2 regions of the Solibacillus sp. FSL R7-0682 genome follow, and region 1 is predicted to be linked to the other one. Evidence: riboswitches for the same ligand, from Rfam matches in the RefSeq annotation. Region 1 holds a riboswitch; the other holds the start of a gene.
The links. A riboswitch is a leader RNA that binds a small molecule or an ion and turns the genes downstream of it on or off. The one in region 1 is predicted to bind preQ1.

Region 1 (7,504 bases):
TGCCATGCTTCGCTACAAATATGCCACCGCCTGCTAAAACAAAGGCGGAAGTCGTACTAATGTTGAAGCTTTGCAAGCCGTCGCCACCTGTCCCGCAGTTGTCGATATATAAACCTTCTGGCACATCTACTGAAACAGCATGAGCTTTCATAATAGACGCAAGGCCAGCTACTTCCTGAGCAGTTTCACCTTTTTGACACATTGCGAGTAAAAATAACGCAATTTCTTCTTTCGGTGTTTGTTCATCAAAAATTAGCTCGGCAGCTTGTTGCATCTCTTGAAATAAAAGATGTTCATTGCTTGTAAGTTTCGTAATATAAGGAGATAAAGTCATCATGTTTCATCCTTTCATAAGTGAGCTGAATGATGGACTGGTGTCACTGTGTAATGTTTGGATATGGGCAACCTGACCAATAATCGTCATCATATTTGTTGGGGCTGTAAAGTCAACCTGACCGTTAAAGCCGATATAACCAATTAATCCATGTGGAGGCTGAAGCTCCTTGACAACATCAATGGCATGGAACGAAGAAGTGAGCTGACCTTGCTGCTGATGTTGTGCTTTTTCAATGGTCTCCTGTTGGCAAAAACGCTCAATATTTATTTCATGATTCATTGTCGAAAGGGCTCCGTCCCGAATTTGTATATAGCTAGAAGGGGACGTTCCAATGAGCGTGCATTCATCAAATTCGACATAATACATATACGCTGAAGCAAATTGGACTCTTAAATTACGATAAAGGGCAAAGGCATCGCCTGAAAATACTGCCGAATAGGTTGAGCCGGATTGCTTTTCAAATGAACTAAGGGTGTAGCTAGTTTCAGCTGGTGTAGGAGTAGAAAAGAGCTCATGAATAAGTTCATCAATATTTGGCTCTACTTGCTCGGCTTCGATATTTGTATGGAAAACGGCAATTTCCTCTGTTAGATGATCGAAAATAATGAGCGTGTCATACACGTGAAACTGTAGGGTAGGTACGGTGTTTGGTAATGCATGCATATAGCCAATTCCACCACCAGTAAACGGATATTCCGTATGCGATGATACACGCGGCATTACCTGCTTTAATAATTGAACGAGCTCCCCTTCATAAAAATATTCCTTCTGTGTTAAATGCGAAAAGTCGCGAAGCTTCTGATCAATGCCACTATAAGTTTTGCGTGGATTGACCCCGATGAAGGAATAGCGCCCGTTTCCTTCATATTTGGCAGAGCTTTCAAGTAAAAACTTTCGTTTGCCTTGTAGGCGTTGAAAAATAGAAATGGGTGTTAATAAATCCCCATTTACTTTTTTCATAGAAGTACGAAATCGTAGTTTTAATGACATGTAAAAAACACTCCTTCATAAGTTTTCGGCAATAAAAAAAGCCCCCAACAAAAGAAAAATCTTTTGTTGAGGACGATGTATACCGCGTTGCCACCTCGATTGAAGCAAAAATTTGCTTCCACTTAAAACCTGATAACGGCAGGGAACCGTCCACTAACTAGTGCTAGTAGCTTTCATAAGGCCCATTCACATTACGGTTTTGACGCATTTTCACCACTCATGCGCTCTCTAAACAAAACAAGCAATGCTACTCTTCTTATTCATCAATTTTACTCAACTAAACTCGGCTCTTCTCAACTTTGCTACAACGGTGGTCACGCTCTCGTAACCTACTACCGCATCACGAACAAATTGAATATCCCTATTTTATACACCGACTCCTTAAAAGTCAAACAATTCTAAAAATAAATTTACAGAAATAAAAAACCAACTAACCGTTGAAGGCTAGTTGGATAAACGATCTATTTAAATTAATTTTTTGAAATCGAGTCGTTTATTTAAAGCATACATAATTGGTGCACTTACTGCTAATACGACAAATTCGCCAAACGCTACAAAAGCCCAAGTTTCCCAGAATGGGAAGTCAAGCACAAGGTTCAATTGTGCTGCAATAATGAACATTGTGAACGTGAATAATAGTGTATTGATCACTAAACGTGCCCAAATATTTTTTACGAATTTACAAATGAAAATAAAAATCCCAAGTGTAATGATTGTATGTCCTACACCGAAAATCAAATCAATTGGACCGACTGACGACATAAGGAAATTCGAAATAAATACACCTAATACAACACCAAGCATATAGCGTGGGTTGAAGGCGATTAAATGGTTGAACAGCTCTGCAATACGGAATTGTACCTGACCAAAGCTAATTGGTGCAACAAGCATAGTCACAGCAATATAAAGAGCTGCAATAATTGCACTCGTTGCTAAAAATTTTACCTTCATATTAAATTCCTCCTAGTTTTTTAACGTGGGATGGTTACGAACCACGTAAAGCAACTGCAATCATAGCAATATTGTGGCGCATTGTAAATAGAATTGAGAGAAAAAAGAAGTGAGTTGAATATTGATTGTACTAATAATGGAGTTAATTGAAGGAGATTCGTGAAAGCACTGGATCATTAAGGGGGACAGTGATTATTTGGTAATGCAAACCTGCATATTACGATTAGCAAACTTTATTCGTGAATTTGTCACAAAGTAATAAATGGTAGTAATACTGATCAAATGATGAATTTTAAGCGTAAAATACTAGATAATTAGAAAATTTTCTAAATATTGAATTCAGAACATTCTAAATGTTATTGACTATCTGAATACGAAGCGGTAATATGTTTTTAATTCACACTTTATCCAAATGAAGTGTGACGCTTTAAATCAACAGAGAGAACCAGGGGGAAATACGTTTATGACACGTAAATTTATGAAGCTATCATTGCTTTTATTTGGGCTTTTGTTCGTTTTAGCAGCTTGTGGGACAGATGAAAATGAATCTTCAGGTGAAACGGCTACAAACGGTTCAGGAGAGTCAGGAAAAACAGAAGAAACAAAAACGTTTAAAATCGGAACAACACAAATTTTAGAGCATCCATCATTAGATGCGGCAAAAGAAGGATTTAAGCAAGCAATTAAAGATGCTGGTATTGAAGCAGAATACGTTGACAAATCAGCTAATAATGATAACAGTGCGAATATGACAATCGCGCAACAATTAGTAAGTGAGCAAGTGGATTTAATCTTTGCTAATTCAACACCTTCAGCCCAAGCAGCAAAAGGGGCAACAGCTGATATTCCAATTATCTTTACTTCTGTAACGGATGCAGTAGGTGCAGAATTAATCGATACAATGGCTGCTCCAGGTGCTAACGTTACAGGGACAATCGATCTACACCCAGAAACAATGCCAAAAACAGTTGCTTTCCTTAAAGAGCTAGGTGCTACAAATGTTGGGATGGTATACAATGCGGGTGAGCAAAACTCAGTAGCACAAATCACTACAGCAAAAGAATTAGCTGAAAAAGAAGGACTTAAAATTGTTGAGGCATCAGCTTCTTCACCAGCTGAAGTAAAGCAAGCAGCAGAATCTTTAATTGGTAAAGTAGATGCGTTTTATATCATTACAGATAATACAGTCGTTTCTGCATTAGAGTCAGTAATTGACGTAGCAAATTCAAACAAACTTCCATTAATCGTTGGTGAATTAGATTCAGTAGAGCGTGGCGGTTTAGCAGCATACGGATTCGATTACTATGATATCGGTTATGAAGCGGGTCAAATGGCAGTACAGATCTTATTGGAAGGGAAGACTCCTTCAGAAATTCCAGCTGCTTACCCAGCTAATTTAAAATTAGTAATTAATAAAGCAACTGCCGAAACATTAGGCTTGGAAATTAAGTCTGAGTGGGGCGCAGAAGTACAATAATGAAAGAGTTCGCGCTAGGTTATACACACTTAGCGCGAATCCTTATTTAAACAACAGGTAGGAGATGATTCGAGATGTTTACAGCTTTGTTTGGTTCAGTGGAGCAAGGAATCATCTATGCAATTATGGCACTTGGTGTATATTTAACATTCCGAGTGTTAGATTTTCCGGATTTAACAGTTGATGGAAGCTTCGTAACGGGTGCGGGCACAGCAGCGATGATGATCGTGCTTGGCTATAATCCGATACTAGCGACAATCGTAGCAACAGTTGCTGGATTTATTGCTGGATGTATGACAGGAATTTTACACACAAAAGGAAAAATTAATCCATTACTTGCAGGGATTTTAATGATGATTGCTTTATATTCGATTAACCTGCGTATTATGGGGATTTCTTCTGATACGGGTGTAACTCGTCCTAATATTCCTCTCTTAAATTCGGATACAGTGTTTTCAATGTTCGCTAGCTTTTGGTCAAATTTAGGTATTGATAAAGTATTATCGAATACATTAACGGCAATCGGCTTAAAGACAATCCCAACAACATGGGGCATTTTAATTCTTATGCTTTTTGTGACATTCATAATTAAAATAATTGTAGATTGGTTCTTAAAGACAGAAGTTGGCTTAGCTATTCGTGCAACGGGAGATAACAAGCGTATGATTCGTAGCTTCTCTGCGAATACAGACTCATTAATTATTTTAGGATTAGGTTTATCAAACGGGATGGTTGCTTTAGCAGGAGCATTAATTGCACAATATACAAAGTTTGCAGATATTGGTCTTGGTATTGGGATGATTGTTGTTGGTCTTGCATCCGTTATTATTGGTGAAGCCATTTTCGGTACAAAATCAATTGTTCGCACAACCTTTGCAGTCATTGCGGGCGCAGTGATTTACCGCTTAATTTATGCGCTAGCATTGCGTGTTGGCTGGTTAGATACGGGAGATATGAAGCTTATTACAGCAATCATTGTTATTTTGGCTTTAATTATTCCACAAGTATTAAATAAGCAAAAAGAAAAAAAACGTAAAGCAAAGCGATTAGAAGAACGTCTTGCGATGCAAAAAACAAAACAATTAGATATGGAGCAAGGGGGGAATGGCCTTGCTTAAATTAGACGGCATTAACAAAGTATTCAACGAAGGTACACCAGACGAAAAAATTGCGTTAGATAATATACACTTACATTTAGCGCCAGGCGATTTTGTCACAATTATTGGGAGTAACGGTGCTGGGAAATCAACAATGATGAACATGATTTCAGGAGCTTTAACGCCGGATTATGGATCAGTATCGATTGACGGAAACGATTTAACCCGTCTACCTGAATATAAACGAGCGGTGCATATCGGGCGCGTTTTCCAAGATCCAATGGCTGGAACAGCGCCAACAATGACGATTGAAGAAAATTTAGCCATCGCGTACTCTCGTAATGCAAAGCGCGGCCTTCGCATTGGTGTCGATAAAAAGCGCCGTGAGTTTTTCAAAACGTCCCTAGAAAAACTACATTTAAATTTAGAAAATCGACTTTCTGCTAAGGTAGGCCTGTTATCTGGTGGAGAACGCCAAGCACTAAGCTTATTAATGGCAACATTCACGAACCCATCGATTTTGCTGCTTGATGAGCATACTGCTGCACTAGACCCATCCCGAGCAGAGTTAATTACGAACTTAACGAAAGAGCTTGTTGAGGAAAGTCAATTAACAACATTAATGGTCACACACAATATGCAGCAGGCACTCGACTTAGGAAATCGTTTAATTATGATGGATAAAGGTCAAATTATTTTAGAAGTCGGCGAGGATCGTAAGCCAGACTTAACAATTCCAGATTTAATGGCCGAATTCGAACACATCCGTGGAGAAAAAATGAACTCAGACCGAACGTTACTAGGATAAATAATTATGGAAAGACTTTGCAAGAGTTGTTGCTTGCAAAGTCTTTTTTTGAGAGTGTGAGGATGATTTTTAGTAGAGTAATGTGTTTTGAGTGAGCAAGGGAATCATGCAGGGATAAGGGGTAAGGTTGTGATTTAATTCTTTAAAGTACAAAACAATAATATGAATCATTAATCGAGTATTACCTATCATTGAAGGGAGTAGATCAATACTTTACACTAATAATGCAAACAGCGTACTATCTTTATTCACTTCTTTATATTCAAAACCATTTGCTCGCATACGTTCTAGCAAGCCTGCGCGATCATCTCGGTGGCCGATTTCGATGCCAACTAATGCTGGACCACTTTCTTTATTGTTTTTCTTTGTATATTCAAAGGTTGTAATGTCATCGTTTGGTCCAAGTACCGATGTTAAAAATTGTCGTAGTGCACCAGAACGTTGTGGGAAGCTGACGATGAAGTAGTGTAGCAAGCCTTCATAAATAAGAGACCGTTCTTTTATTTCTTGCATACGTCCGATGTCGTTATTCCCACCAGAAATAATGATGACGACAGATTTCCCGCGAATTTGCTCCGCGTAAAAATCTAAAGCTGCGACTGACAAAGCTCCGGCAGGCTCTGCAATAATGGCATGCTTATTATATAAATCTAAAATGGTTGTGCATACCTTACCTTCTGGTACTGTCACAATTTCATCTAAATAATTCCGACAAACTTGATACGTATCTTGGCCGACACATTTTACAGCAGCACCGTCGACAAATTTATCAATCCAATCGAGCGCGATAGGGCCATCATTGTTAAAGGCTGATTTCATACTCGATGCACCGGCTGGTTCAACACCGATTACTTGACTTGTAGGCGATAAATTTTTGATATATGCCGAAACACCAGACATTAAACCGCCGCCACCAATACTACCGAATACATAATCAATTGGCTCTTCAATATCATTCATAATTTCTACTGCTACCGTTCCTTGACCAGCCATGACATCATAGTCATCAAATGGGTGAATGAAGATACGGTTTTCTGCCTCGCAATAGTCAAGCGCACTTGCTGCTGAGTCATCAAACGTATCCCCAGCGAGTTGAATTTCGACAAAGTTACGTCCAAACATACGCACTTGATCGATTTTTTGTTTTGGTGTCGTTTTAGGCATGAAAATTGTTGCTTGGATTTCTAGCTTCGCACACGCATATGCGACACCTTGTGCATGGTTGCCAGCACTTGCACAAACAACACCTGATGCACGTGCTTGCTCCTCGATTTTTTTGATTTTATAATAGGCACCACGTAATTTAAATGAACGAACGTGTTGTAAATCCTCGCGTTTAAAATAAATTTTTGCGCCATATTTTTCCGATAAATAATCATTTAATTGAAGCGGTGTATGAACGACCACGTCTTTTAAAAAATGGTGGGCGATTAAAATGTTTTCCACCGCGATTGTTTTCGGTTGTGCAACTTCCATCTCCATGTAACCTCCGTCGTCTATCAAAAGATTAAACTAGTTTACCATAAAAACACCTCTTAATGTTGTAAAAATTCAGTAAATTATGAAAGTTCGTTGAATTGTCAACATGAAACCGATTTCAGATAGTAAAAAGTAACAAAAAAACTCTCCGTTTCCTTAAGAAAAGGGAACGGAGAGCTTACATTAAGTTAAAAGATTAAGTGCGCAATTAACGCGACTACTGGAATTGAAATGATTGTACGGATTAAGAAAATGGCAAATAGATCCCATATTTTTAAAGGAAGTTTCGTACCAAGAATTAATCCACCGACTTCTGACATGTAAATTAACTGAGTAACAGAAACCGTTGCAATGAAGAAACGTGT
Region 2 (7,504 bases), 450 kb from region 1:
ATATCTGAATCCGTTCTTTCCTTTGCAAATAAACCAAGAGCACTTAAAGAAATCTTTCGGTTATTAAAAACCGGTGGACGTTTCGTTGCGATTGAACAAACGATTAATTATCCACTAAAGGAAGACGAAGAAACCGAAATAAAAGAATTTTATGGATTTGATTCCCTCTCTACGAAAAAAGATTGGGTTACTTTTTTTAGGGAGGCTGGTTTCGAACATATCCGTATACAAAAAAATACAGCCATACATTCAGTGCCTGATTTCCATTATTCAGAAGATATTGCCCCTGAAATTTATGAGATTATGCAAAAACATTTTGAGTTAATTTTCAAATATCAAGGAAATTTAGGCTATAGAATTTATACGTGCACAAAATAGTTTCACTTAATACGAGTTACGCATAATTTACATTTACCTCAAAGGCACCATGTATTTTTTATTTCATAGAATAAGGATATGAACATTAAAGAAGGTGGTCGCTATTTCGAATTCCAATTACAATTATCTAAATTTTTTAGCGAAGTTTGGTATTGGCGGTGCGCATCCTGGGGGGATTGAATTATCAAAGAAAGTCTTTCAAAAGGAAAGTATTAAAAGATCTACACAAATTTTAGATGTGGGATGTGGCACCGGGCAATCGGCTGCTTATTTAGCGCTAACCTATGGTGCCAACGTTACAGGGATTGATAATAACACCATAATGGTTGAAAAAGCAAAAGAGCGAATGGCAAGTGGACCGTTATCGGTAAAAATTATTGAAGGTTCCATAGAAAATACTTCTTTACTTGACGACCAATTTGATTTAATTATTTCAGAATCTGTTCTCTCTTTTGTAAATAAGCCACGTGCCTTAAAGGAGATTTCTCGATTATTAAAGAGTGGTGGGCGCTTAATAGCCATTGAGCATACACTGAACGAGCATACTATAAACAAAGAAGAGGAAAATGAAATTAAACAGTTTTTTGGCTTTGACGCGCTTTTAAAAGAAAACGATTGGATTTCATTACTCCAACAAGCTGGTTTTCATAACATTGAAGTTGAAAAAGGTATCGTAGTGGATTCAGAGGCAGATTATCATTTCTCAAAGGATATCGATCTGGAATATTATTCCACCATGGAAAAGCTAGCTGAGATAAACGAAAATTATGAAGAAATTTTGAGTTATCGAATTTACTTATGTACGAAATAATTAAGATTTACGAACGAACTAACAGAAGGAAACGACTATAGTTATTAATTGAATGCATAGCAATCACCATTTAAAATGTTGGATATTCAACGCTTTAGGTGGTTTTTGTCTATCCTTTACATTATAATTATCAGGAAAAATATTAAATAGGAGGTAAATTATGTTTAAAGTAGGTAGCATATTTATTCCGGTTACAGATGTTAAAAAATCCTCAGAATGGTATGAAAAATATCTAGGTGCAAAAGAAATTGATAGCTGGGAAGATGGAGCTGGTTTTTATTTACCCACTGGTTCAACGCAATTAGCATTAGTAAAGGTTGAATTTTCTCAGCCCACTGAGTTTTTTATCAACGAAAACAAGAAGAACTCCTACTATAATTTTGTCGTGGATGATATTGAAGCTGCCTATCAACACTTTAATGCCGCCAACATAACAACAACCGAAATTGATGCATATGGTGATATGAAGTTCTTTGACTTTTTCGATTTAGATGGAAATCCATTTAGTGTAGTAAATGAAGTTACGAGTTCTCCCTATCATTCACAACATATAAGACAACTGCAGGAAAATGAGTATAAGGGGGCAGGTTCCTAGAATCACTCGCTAATTTTACGTAATACGAAAATTATAATTATATAATGTAGATAGTTAAAAGAGCGCAATCTATTTATTCTAATTAAATCATGATTATGTAAAGTCATGGTTTTTATTATGCAGTTAATTGGCTAGCATGAATTAGGTATTGGAACTAGCTCAAGCTGGCTAATTCTTGATGTTAAATATCAGTAAGTTTATGAACCAATAAATACCATTATAAAAAGAAGGATTACTAATAACCTCCAAAGAATATACAATATAGGAAATTTTTAATTCATAATAAAAAACTTGGAGGTCACAAATGAAACAAACATCATCCATTTTTGCAGCACTTATTTTAGCATTAGGTATTATTACGAGTATACCACATCCATCTTCTGCTACAACTACTCAATCCGATATTGTCGAAATGCAAGTACAGTCTAAAAAGGTAGTTGAAACGGTGTATTATGAAGGTATCATCTCATTCCCACCAAAAACAATTTACTACAATAAGGGCGGATGGACAGGTACATTAAATTTAGGTTTTTCTAGATTTGACCATGATAGGAATCAAACAGTATCTCAATATTCAGGTATTGTTAGTTGTACCGGGAATTGTTATTTACCAACTAGCTTAACTGACATAAAATAATTTAATTTTTGAGCCACTAGCAGATTTTCTTCCGCTTCTGGCTTTTTTTCTTAAACAAGTAGAAACGCTTTTTTAAAAGTTTTATTTTTTAATATAGAAGAACATAAAAGCTATAGTAACATAACAAAAAATGAGGAGCTGTTCTATTATGAATTTCGATAAAGAGAATTATAAGATTTACACAGATAGATTGGAATTAAGACTTTTTAACAAGCAAGATGCAGAAATGGTAAAAGAACTTTGTAATAATATTAATATTTACAGAACTACACTTTACATACCATATCCTTATACGTTAAACGACGCATTAGTATGGATAGAACGCCATAAGAAAAATTTTGATGAAGATCGCTCCTATGAATTGGCGATCACAGATAAAGAAAATGGCGATTTATTAGGCGCAATTTCATTATCTAATAACCGGCAGTTTAATAATGGAGAAATCGCATATTGGATCGGTGAAAAATACTGGGGTAAAGGTTACGGTACAGAAGCTGCAAAAGCAATCATCGATTTTGCATTTAAAGAAAAGAAATTACATAAAGTATTCGCACGTTATTTTAAATCAAATCCAGCCTCAGGTAAAATAATGAAAAAAATTGGTATGAAACAAGAAGGTTTATTAAAAGATCAAGTAATAAAAGATGGAAAATATGAAGATCTGTTTTATTATGGCATTATTAATCCAGAAGAAGTGGATGAAGAATTAACAAGTAGATAAATCAAATGACCAGGAGAAGGTGGTAACATCCCTTCTCACTGGTTTATATTCAAAACTACACTTCTGTTAGTCGTTTTTCCTTTATTGCTAGTCCTTGACTTAAAATTAAAGCACCTAACAGTTGAACGACCGTTTTTACAACTACTTGGCCTACAATAGCAGCCGGTACAGCTGCCCACGGTAAAAAACCTGCGCCAAGGGGACTCAACCCAACGATGACAAAAATAACAGAATCAAAAAGACCACCAACAATTCCACTGTAGAAAACACGCCAAGCCATTGGGAGCTTCAAACGTGTGTAAATTTCTGTATCGGCTGTTTCAGCAATAACAAATGATAACGCAGATGCCGCAACAATCATTAAAGTATCGCCTAATAAAAATGAAGCCGTTCCTGATAAAAATAGTGCTAAGAAAATAAAGAAATAGGTTTTTTTTCGGCCATATTTATTTTGTACAAGGTCCCGAAAAATAAAGGTTGCTCCAACAAAAAATGTACCCATAGGAACGATAAACATACCAAACTCTAACGGTGCAAACCTTGCTGTTACGACGTTGGCAACAACAATGGATAATAAATAAAATACTATTCTCATAATTTTTCTCCTTTTTAAAACTTCCTTTTCTCGATTAAATAATCCTCAAGCCCTTTTTTTCGTAACTTACATGCTGGGCATTCACCACAACCATCTGCGATTATACCGTTATAGCAAGTAAGAGTTCTTTCTCTCACAAATTCAAATACGCCAAGTTGGTCTGCTAGCCCCCATGTTTGTGCTTTGTTAATCCACATTAATGGCGTATGAATGACAAAGGAATAATCCATTGATAAATTTAATGTGACATTCATTGATTTAATAAAAATGTCACGACAGTCAGGGTATCCGCTAAAATCTGTTTCACAGACACCTGTTACGATATGCTTTGCGCTCACTTGACTTGCTAAAACACCTGCAAAGGAGAGAAAAAGTAGATTATGCCCAGGAACAAATGTCGTTGGTAGCGCATCACTATCCCCTTCTTCAACCTTTATTTCTTCCCGAGTTAAAGCATTCGGGGTAAGCTGATTCAGTAAGGACATATCAAGTATGTGATGATTAATCCCCAGTTCTTTTGCAATTTCTTTGGCACATTCAATTTCAAGCAGATGTCGTTGACCATAATCAAAGGTCACAGCCTCCACTTCTGCAAAACGTTCCATTGCCCAAAATAAACAAGTTGTACTGTCTTGCCCTCCGCTAAATACAACGAGTGCTTTCTCTTGTATCATTTACATTCTCCTTCATCGAGAAAAAAACAGCATTCTAAGAGAAATGCTGTTTTTCATCTTAGTTTTTTTAAGAGGGTCGCTAATAACCTCTTCCTTACCAACAAGGATTTATTCTATTTCTCTTCTATCGGTTATCGATTTTTTCAGGATTTAAATCATGATTCATTAAACGATAATTGGCGATTTCTTCGTATTTAGTTCCCGGTCTTCCATAGTTACACCATGGATCAATTGAGATTCCCCCACGCGGAGTAAATTTCCCCCATACCTCGATGTATCTTGGGTCTAAAAGTTTGATTAAATCATCCATAATAATATTCACGCAGTCTTCATGGAAGTCTCCGTGGTTTCTAAAACTAAATAAATAAAGCTTTAATGATTTACTTTCAACTATTTTTTTATCCGGAATGTACGAAATATACATCGTTGCAAAATCCGGTTGTTGCGTAATCGGACATAAACTCGTAAACTCTGGACAGTTAAATTTCACGAAGTAATCCCGATTTGAATGTAGATTGTCCACTGACTCTAATACTTCAGGTGAATAATTAAATGCATACTGCACTTTTTGATTCCCTAATAATGTTAAATCTTCTAATCCTTCAGTAGGCTTGCGGCCAGACATAAAAAAACCCCCTTGAAAAGTAATACCATTTTTTTCAAGGAGAGGGCTCTGACATTATCTATACAACTACATACAGGATGAAAAAAAGCCATGTCCATATATGGACATGGCGTATTCGTCACGTATCCATAGTTTTTTATAGAGGGTATCAGCTATGAACCTCTCCTGAGAAGTTTCAGGTATTTTATCTTAAAACATAATATATTACATGGAGATAAATGTCAAACCGCTATATTCGGAATAAATATCACTATTACCATGACCATCCGCGGTAAGCTAATAAAACCTGCTCTTTTATAAATAGTAATCATTACTATTTATGTTGACAGCACACAAAATGTCATTTATAATTTCAAAACGTAACGATTACTATTTGAGGAGGTTAATAATATTGAAGAAAACAGCAAAGTGGATAACTATTTTAGCCGTTAGTTCGCTGCTAGCAGCGTGCCAAGAAAACAACACAGCAATGAAAGAGGATGTAAGTGAAACCGTGGTGACAGAAAGCACAAAAGATGTTCATGTCCATACAAATTTAACGAATGAGCAAAAAAAGATTTACGACGGTTATTTTGATGATGCACAAGTTAAAGATCGTAAGCTTTCAGATTGGGCCGGAGACTGGCAATCTGTTTATCCTTACTTATTAGATGGCTCTTTAGATGAGGTTTTTGAACATAAAGCGTCCCTTAATACGGAGAAAACAGCTGAAGCTTATAAGGAATATTATGAAGTTGGATACAAAACATCGGTGGAACGTATTGTCATCGAGGGCAATCATGTAACATTTTATGATCATGGGCACGGACATACTGGAGAGTACTTATATGACGGCTACGAGATTCTTACGTATACAAAAGGAAACCGTGGTGTACGCTATATTTTTAAGCTAAATGGGAATGGCGAGGGGTTACCAAAATATATTCAATTTAGTGATCATAACATCTCTCCAAAAAAGGTAGACCATTATCACATTTATATGGGAGATGACCGTAACCAACTGTTAGAGGAAATGGATAACTGGCCAACATTTTATTTTTCACACCTAGATGGTCATACAATTGCCCATGAAATGATCGCACATTAGTTACTACAATTTTTCTTTGGAAACTATGTTAAACCTTTTTAAACCACCTAAACCATTATTAAATCAATGTTTAGGTGGTTCCTTGATTAAACTCATTTATTTATGACAGTTCCCAATTTTACATCAATAACTCATTTACAGATTATTCTTGATAATCGCTTTTTCATGCTGAAGCAGCCATTCCTTTCTCCATAGCCCGCCTGCATAACCTGTTAATTTTCCTGAAGAGCCAATAATCCGATGGCATGGAATGACTATACTTAATTTATTTTTACTATTTGCATTCCCTACCGCTCTAATCGCATTTTCATTTCCAATTAAACTCGCTATATCCTTATATGATGCTATTTTAGCGTAAGGAATTTTTTCTAAAGCGTTCCATACTGATTTTTGAAAGGGGGTTCCTTCAAATTCATATGGAAACGTAAATTGTTTCCGATGACCATTAAAATATTCATTAAGTTGGTTGTAGCATTCTATTAAAACCATAGGGGTTTCCATCATCTGTAAATTTTCTATTTCACCCTCTTCACAAAACATAATAGAACGAATTACTTTAGTGCTACCTATAATTTCTATCGTTCCAATCGGTGATCTATAATATAGTGTATAACTTCTAGTCATATAATGACCTCCAAAGATAAAAGGTAGCATACGCTTGCCACCCTTCCCATTTAGCTGAATATTCCTCTAGCTCTTCAATAGTAGGCTTCTCGTTAAGATTTAATACTCTCTTTACAGCATTATGCAGTCCGACATCCGCTTTTGGAAAAGCCGAAGTTTTATGCAAGCATTTCATCATCACATAATCTGTTGTCCAAGCACCCACGCCTCTTAACAACATTAATGATTTTCGAATTTGATCCTCATCTTTTACTTGAAGTAATAACTCCTTTGTTAAGGATCCGCTCTCCATTTCCTTTGCAATGCCTATAATATATTCCGCCTTCCTCGTCGTAAATTGAAGTTGCTTTAACTCCTCTACATCTAGGGAAGCTATTTTATTAAAGGTTGGGAACAACCAATGTCTTTCTCCTTCGACATCCACCCATTCTCCATATTGTTCAACAAATCTTTTCTTTAATGTGTACGCAAATGTTAAATTAATTTGTTGGCCCAATATTGCCCAAACTAGTGCTTCAAATAAATCTGGAATACATATAATCCGTAAGCCCCTATATTTATTGGCAAGTGTCTTTAACACTGCATCATTATTAGCCAATTGGTAAAATAAATATAAATCTTGATTTAAATCAAACCACTCCCAAATATAGTTCCCTACAAGCTGACGGTTAAGAATATCTGGAGTCCCTAAAGGAAATTCTACTTTTAAGTAATTATCAATATAATCTACTTTACATAAAGTGAGCGCATCATTTAA

Region 2: it holds a riboswitch for preQ1, as region 1 does, so the genes downstream of both, queF (preQ(1) synthase) here and MKZ17_RS17515 (QueT transporter family protein) in region 1, are expected to answer to the same signal.

Annotation. Positions count from the first base shown of each region.
Region 1 is NZ_JBBOUI010000001.1:3,480,309-3,487,812, reverse strand. Features, by position in the region: gene trpD (anthranilate phosphoribosyltransferase) at 1-334, opposite strand, end outside; gene MKZ17_RS17520 (metal ABC transporter ATP-binding protein) at 341-1,327, opposite strand; T-box leader at 1,393-1,600, opposite strand; gene MKZ17_RS17515 (QueT transporter family protein) at 1,793-2,278, opposite strand; PreQ1 riboswitch class I at 2,285-2,329, opposite strand; gene MKZ17_RS17510 (ABC transporter substrate-binding protein) at 2,742-3,755, shown strand; gene MKZ17_RS17505 (ABC transporter permease) at 3,830-4,873, shown strand; gene MKZ17_RS17500 (ABC transporter ATP-binding protein) at 4,866-5,660, shown strand; gene ilvA (threonine ammonia-lyase IlvA) at 5,874-7,136, opposite strand; gene MKZ17_RS17490 (YjiH family protein) at 7,328-7,504, opposite strand, start outside.
Region 2 is NZ_JBBOUI010000001.1:3,927,915-3,935,418, forward strand. Features, by position in the region: gene MKZ17_RS19810 (class I SAM-dependent methyltransferase) at 1-378, shown strand, start outside; gene MKZ17_RS19815 (class I SAM-dependent methyltransferase) at 473-1,189, shown strand; gene MKZ17_RS19820 (VOC family protein) at 1,350-1,784, shown strand; gene MKZ17_RS19825 (hypothetical protein) at 2,089-2,421, shown strand; gene MKZ17_RS19830 (GNAT family N-acetyltransferase) at 2,570-3,142, shown strand; gene MKZ17_RS19835 (VUT family protein) at 3,198-3,737, opposite strand; gene queC (7-cyano-7-deazaguanine synthase QueC) at 3,752-4,411, opposite strand; gene queF (preQ(1) synthase) at 4,536-5,036, opposite strand; PreQ1 riboswitch class I at 5,159-5,205, opposite strand; gene MKZ17_RS19850 (metal-binding protein ZinT) at 5,428-6,123, shown strand; gene MKZ17_RS19855 (methylated-DNA--[protein]-cysteine S-methyltransferase) at 6,259-6,747, opposite strand; gene MKZ17_RS19860 (DNA-3-methyladenine glycosylase 2) at 6,740-7,504, opposite strand, start outside.